3 regions of the Cobetia sp. Dlab-2-AX genome follow, and region 3 is predicted to be linked to each of the others. Evidence: predicted binding sites of a transcription regulator. Region 3 holds the regulator's gene; each other region holds the start of a gene.
What was found. The regulator sigma-54, encoded in region 3, starts transcription at its own class of promoters, with help from an activator protein. The targets are predictions, from matches to a motif close to TGGCACNNNNNTTGCTNT.
Positions count from the first base shown of each region.

Region 1: the regulator sigma-54 is predicted to act here: its motif matches at 1,155-1,172, upstream of NH396_RS10150 (P-II family nitrogen regulator).
Region 2: the regulator sigma-54 is predicted to act here: its motif matches at 1,678-1,695, upstream of NH396_RS08815 (NarK family nitrate/nitrite MFS transporter).

Region 1 covers NZ_JAMXRV010000005.1:116,510-118,713, reverse strand. The annotation lists gene NH396_RS10155 (ammonium transporter) at 1-699, opposite strand, end outside; gene NH396_RS10150 (P-II family nitrogen regulator) at 731-1,069, opposite strand; gene NH396_RS10145 (accessory factor UbiK family protein) at 1,505-1,879, shown strand; gene NH396_RS10140 (hypothetical protein) at 1,975-2,204, opposite strand, start outside.
Region 2 covers NZ_JAMXRV010000004.1:203,935-206,138, forward strand. The annotation lists gene NH396_RS08815 (NarK family nitrate/nitrite MFS transporter) at 92-1,450, opposite strand; gene NH396_RS08820 (ANTAR domain-containing protein) at 2,002-2,204, shown strand, end outside.
Region 3 covers NZ_JAMXRV010000003.1:111,387-113,590, reverse strand. The annotation lists gene lptB (LPS export ABC transporter ATP-binding protein) at 1-123, shown strand, start outside; gene NH396_RS06145 (RNA polymerase factor sigma-54) at 357-1,805, shown strand.

The DNA of each region.
Region 1 (2,204 bases), on a different contig from region 3:
CTCGGAGCCGCCGTTGAAGCCCAACCATCCCAGCCACAGGATGAAGGTACCCAGCGTGGCCAGCGGCAGGTTGGCGCCCGGGATGGCATTGATCTCGCCATTCTTGCCGTACTTCCCTTTGCGAGCGCCCAGCAGCAGCACGCCTGCCAGAGCGGCGGATGCGCCGGCCATGTGCACGATGCCGGAGCCGGCGAAGTCACTGAAGCCCGCTGTGCTCAGGAAGCCGCCGCCCCAGGTCCAGTAACCCTGCACCGGATAGATGACGCCGGTCATGACCACGGCGAAGGCCAGGAAGGCCCACAGCTTCATGCGCTCGGCGACCGCACCGGAGACGATGGACATGGCGGTCGCCACGAACACGACCTGGAAGAAGAAGTCGGAACGCGCGCTGTAGTAGATGTCGCCACCGGAAGCGAGCGCCTCCTCAGCGGTATTTTCGGCACCGATCAGGAAGCCCAGGCTCGGCAGGAAGCCGCCTTCGGCGCTCGAGTACATGATGTGGTAACCGACGACCATGTACATGGTGCAGGCGATGGCGAACAGCGCCACGTTCTTGGTCAGGATCTCGGTGGTGTTCTTGGCGCGGACCAGACCGGCCTCGAGCATGGCAAAGCCGGCTGCCATCCATAGCACCAGGGCGCCACACACCAGGAAGTAGAAGGTATCAAGTGCGTACTTGACCTCGATGATCTCGTTCATGCGGGGTTCTCCTTGTTATTGTGCGCGAGGCTCAGACAGCGTCGGCGCCGCGTTCACCGGTGCGGATACGGATGACATCGTCCAGCGGAGTGACGAACAGCTTGCCGTCGCCGATCTTGCCGCTGTTGGCCGCCTGGGTGATGGCGTCCAGTACCGATTCCACACTGCTGTCATCGACAGCCACTTCAATCTTGACCTTGGGAAGGAAGTCGACGACGTACTCGGCACCGCGATACAGCTCGGTGTGCCCCTTCTGACGTCCGAAGCCCTTCACTTCGGTGACGGTAATCCCCTGCACGCCGTTGTCGGCCAGTGCTTCTCGCACGTCGTCCAACTTGAAGGGTTTGATGATGGCGGTGATCAGTTTCATGTGCTGCCCCCGTTCGCTACCGGAATGATCATTCTTGTTAAGCATGGCCAGTCAGATGAGCTGGCGGCCTGTTCCTGACAAGTGCATCGCACGAGATGTGCCATGCGGCTGAAAATCCTTGTAACTCATCTGGTTATCGCAGAATGGCTGACAGTTTTTCGGCCTGTGCAAAGATGGCTGAATCCGAAGGTCACTTGGCATGCACCGTAATGGTGCTGTTTCTGCGCCTTTGGGTGTGGGGGAAAGTGCTAATGTGGTGCAGGGGTGTGCCTGTCGATGAGGATTGTCTGGTGCAGGATGATGCGGGGCATGCACCCGACTCCAGGGTTGCGTATCCTTGCAGCAGGACACGACGGCCCCATGTACAGGGGGCATCATTTTCTGACCGGTAGCCCGTTTGAGGTGGCTGCCGGCCCGCAACGGCTGAGGTGCAGCATGTTCAAGAATGACGTCATCGGGCGTATGGCCCAGCAGATCGGTGAGCGCCTGCAGGATGCCTCGCATGGCCCGGAAGAGCTGCAGAAGTCCGTGCAAGGGGTGATGCGCGGTGCCTTCGACCGCATGGAACTGGTCTCGCGTGAAGACTTCGACATCATGATGGATGTGCTGACGCGTACGCGCAGCCGCGTCGAGTCGCTGGAAAAGCAGGTCATTGCCCTCGAGGCACTGCTGGAGAAGCAGGGGCTGGTAGCGGGCAATGCACCGGCTGCCGAGCCCGCCACGCCAGTGGATGACAAGGGGGAGGCCGCGGTGGCGAAGCGTGAAGCCGCCAGTCATGCCGCGGAAATCGAGCGCCAGCGCGACGCCTGATCCCCTCAGGTGACGGCTGAACCAAAACCGCCACGCCCTTTCGGGGCGTGGCGGTTTTTTTCGTCATGGGCGCCGCTGATTCTCAGGGGGCGGCCTCAGGCAGTCTGGGGCCGAGTGCCCAGCATCCAACGAACCAGACCTACCACTGAGGCGATGATCCAGAAGATCTCGATCACGAAGCTGGCGAGGTTGAAATTGATGCACAGGCTGATCAACAGCAGGATCGCCCCGCTTAGATTCATCAGGTTGTAGATCAGGCTGCGGGCATCGAGTCTGCCGAGCTGCAGCAGGAAGAAGGCGCCGACGACCAGAGTGGTGCCTAGCA
Region 2 (2,204 bases), on a different contig from region 3:
CCGCTGACCTGAGCTGTCATCAGACACAAGAAGGCCCCGCCTCCCAGAGGCGGGGCCTTCTTGTGTCTGGCTCGGGGAGAAGGAAATCCGCTTATGCCGAGGCGGGCTGCTGCTCGCTCTGCTGCTTGCGGTCCGCGATGGCGGCGTCGTAGGCGCGGCTTTCCTCGGCTTCGGTGGCGGCGCTGAAGCGCACCAGCAGCGCGAACAGCGAGATCACGATCACGCCCATGCCCAGGTACATCAGGCCTTCCTGGTAGGTCAGCTCCTCGCTGCGGAACAGGAAGCCCGCGGCGACCGCGCCTGCGTTGCCGCCGGCACCGACGATACCGGCGACCGCGCCGAGCGCCTTGCGATTGACGAAGGGCACGATACCGAAGGTCGCGCCCTCCGCCATCTGCACGAAGAGGCTGAAGACCAGCATGATGCCGATGGCCACCGCGAGGGTTTCCATCTGCGCGAAGCCGACCAGCGCGACGCCTTCACACAGCAGCGCGATGAACAGCCAGCGCACGCGGCCCTTGAGGCCGGCCTGGCGGGCGAAGAGATCGGAGAAGACGCCGCCCAGGGTGCGGGCGAACAGGTTCATCAGGCCGAACAGGCCAGCGATGAGACCGGCGGTGGCGAGATCGAGATCGAAGTGGTCGAAGAAGTAGATGGCGGCGACGTTGTGGATGGTCAGCTCGACCCCGAAGCAGGCGCCATAGACGAGGAACAGGGCCCAGACACGGATGTCGCGTGCCGCCGCGCCGAAGGTGGCGCGCATGCTGTATTCCTTCTCGGCCTTGGGCAGCTCACCACGCTCACGCAGCTCGCTGAAGTTGCCGTCCGGCGCATCCTGGGTGAAGAAGTAGTAGGCGATACCGGTGAGGAACAGCACGATGCCCGGCACGACCATCGCCAGACGCCAGCCCAAGGTCTGCTCGACGCCCAGCATCAGCAGGCCGGCCATCACCAGCGGCATCAGCATCTGGGTAGTGCCGCCGCCCAGGTTGCCCCAGCCTGCGGTGGTGGCGTTGGCGGTACCGACCACATTGGGGCCGAACATCACGGAAGTATGGTACTGGGTGATGACGAAGGAAGCGCCGATGGCACCGATGGCCAGGCGGGCCAGGAAGAAGGATTCGAAGCTGTCGGCGAAACCGATGCACATCACCGGCAGCGAGCCGAGGCACAAGAGCCAGGTATAGGCCTTGCGTGGCCCGATGCGATCACACAGCACGCCGATGGCGAGACGCACGATCACCGTGATGGCGACGGAGGCGATGATGGTGTTGCCGATCTGGGTCTTGGTCAGGCCGAGGTCGTCACGTACCACGGCCATCAGCGGCGCGATGCCGAACCAGCCGAAGAAGCAGACGTGGAAGGCGAACCATGACATGTGGAAGGCGCGCATCTGCGGAGTGTTGAAGCTGAACAGCCGGATGCGGCTGGCCTTGTTGCGGATATCCATGAGTGGGCTCCTGATTCAGCGTCGGTGCCGGGCACGAGGTCAGGTGTGCTCGGCGAGTGGTCGAACGGCTGTGAATGAACGACAGCAAGGGCGCCTCGTCATTGAGGGGCCTGGTTCGACGCACTCGTACTCCGAAGAGCCTGGTCCACGTCATGGATAGCGATGGCAGCAGTCGGTGATGCCATGGTTGCCGGCAGCAGAGTGTCCGTACGGCAAGTGACAGGAACAAAGCAAGTAGCGCGCCAGTTGCGGGGGTGTGAGAGGGACAAGTCCCAGAAGATCAATGGCTTGGCAAGGACAGTAGGGTGGCACGTGCAGGCGGTGTCTCGGGCTGGATGCGCGCTGGCGGTGCGTCAGCAAGGCGCGGGGTACCAGTCTGGCGCACGCGAATGGTGCTGGGAGGGTCGGCAAGGCGCATGCCTCATTGCAGTGCAGCGACGCTTTCGGCTCGACCGCTCTGAAGGCCTTTGGCCGCAAGGTTGCACCAGATTGCGGCACGGATCCTGCTTGGGTGTACGGCAAGTCTCATGCCCGACCCAAGGAAACCTGACATGCCCGTGACCGTGCTGATCGTCGATGTCCGCAGTGAGCGCTCCGCCGCGCTGGAGCAGGCGCTATTGAGCGCCGGCTTCGAGGTGGCGCTGCGCGTTGACGAGCACGAGGACCTGCACGCGCTGGTCGAGCAGCATCAGCCCGATGCGGTGATCATCGACGCCGACCTGCCCAGCCGCGACACCCTGGAGCATCTCGGCCA
Region 3 (2,204 bases):
GATATTTGTGACACCGCCTATATCGTCGGCGATGGCCAGATCATCGCCCACGGTGACGCGGACTCCATCCTGGCCAACCAGCAGGTGCGCGACGTCTACCTGGGCCACGAGTTCACGCTCTAGGGTCAGCGGCTGCGCTGAGCCCACCGGAGGCGAAAGCTTCAAAAGCCGCTGCGTGATTTTATCGCGTAGCGGCTTTTTCATGTCTGACATCAGACGCATGCATGACGTCCATACCACCTTGGTGGAAACATGGCATGCAAGTTGCTTGAATATTCACAGCAACCACTTGTCAGTGCCCCGAGTCACGGTATAGCGTAGTAAGCACGTTCCTTTGCCGTGAATTGACTGACTCCATGAAACCCACCCTGCAACTCCGCCTCGGCACCTCGCTGACCATGACGCCGCAGCTTCAGCAAGCGATCCAGCTGCTGCAGCTGTCGACGCTCGATCTGCGTCAGGAGATTCAGCAAGCCCTCGAGTCCAACCCGATGTTGGAGCTCGACGAGGACTACGAGTCGCTGGATGTCATCGAGACACAGGATACGAGCGAGATCTCCACTGCCGACTCCTCAAGCGAGATTCCCGAGGAATACCCCCTCGACAGTGACTGGTCGGACCTCTACCAGGACCACGCCGGTAGCCTGACCAGCTCCGGCAGTGGCAGCGGGAGCGAAGAAGGGCCGGACTTCGATCGCAATACCAGTGTCGAGAGCCTGCAGGACCACCTGCGCTGGCAGCTGGCGATGACCGACCTCGATGGCCGTGAACGCCAGATGGCGGAGAGCCTGATCGATGCCGTCGACGGTGCCGGTTACCTGAGCCTGTCACTCGATGAGCTGGTCGATGGTCTGCGCGGCCAGGGCCTGCCCGGTCTCAAGGCCTCCGAGCTCGAGCAGGTACTGCTGCGTCTGCAGCAGTTCGACCCGACCGGCGTCTTCGCCCGCGACCTGCGCGAGTGCCTGCTGCTGCAACTGGCGCTGCTGCCGGATGATCTGCCGCTGCTGGCGCAGGCGCGTCGCCTGGTACGTCAATTCCTCGAGGCACTGGGCAACGATGACCGCAAGCTGCTCAAGCGCCGACTGAGCCTTGACGATGACGAGCTGGACCACGTCATCCGCCTGGTGCGCGCGCTCGATCCGCGTCCGGCATCCGCCTGGGGCGAGCCCGCCAGCGATTACGTGATCCCTGATCTGCTGGTGCGTTATACCCGCCACGGCTGGCAGGTCGAGCTCAACCCGGAAGCGCTGCCCAAGCTGCGCATCCAGCCGGAATACGCCGCACTGATAAAGCGTGCCGACAAGTCCGCCGACAACACCTTCCTCAAGGACAACCTGCAGGAAGCGCGCTGGCTGATGAAGAGCCTGTCATCACGCAATGACACCCTGCTCAAGGTCGGCCGCGAGATCATGGCGCGCCAGATCGACTTCCTCGAGCAAGGCGAGGAAGGCATGAAGCCACTGATTCTGGCCAACATCGCCGAAGTGGTCGAGATGCACGAATCGACCATCTCGCGGGTCACGACCCAGAAATACATCCACACCCCGCGCGGCGTCTTCGAGCTCAAGTTCTTCTTCTCGAGCCAGGTCGGTGGCAGCGGCAGTGGCGACGCCCACTCAAGCACCGCCATTCGTGCCCGCATCCGCAAGCTGATTGCGGAAGAACCGGCTCGCAAGCCTCTCTCCGACTCACGCCTGGTCGATCTGCTCGCCAGCGATGGCATCGAGGTCGCACGCCGTACCGTGGCCAAGTATCGCGAAGCGATGGGCATCCCATCCTCCAGCGAGCGCAAGCGTCTGGCCTGAGGCATCACCTGCAGCTGCCATGCCCTGCTTTCACCTCCACAATGGCAGCCGCCGCCAACCTCAGACGCTGGTTTTCTCTCTCACCAGCCTCTGACATTACTGACACCGGCGCGCCTGTTGCGCGCCCTGTCATGCCGTCAACCACTCGTCAATGACCCATCATGGCCCATGACGGCGCGCAGGATGTTGGCAAAAATCCATCATTCCGGCAGCATCATTTACCGTCAATCGCATGTTTTTAAAGTCACTTTTGGCCGTATTGCACCGGGATGACACTCGGTGATCCTTCCGGCACGCTGCTTGCTCCACGCAACCCAGGCGCCTGAAAGGCGGCGTACATGCAGGGATTGGCGACGAAAACCCGCCTTCTTGCGCGCCTTTCATGCACCACCCTTCAAG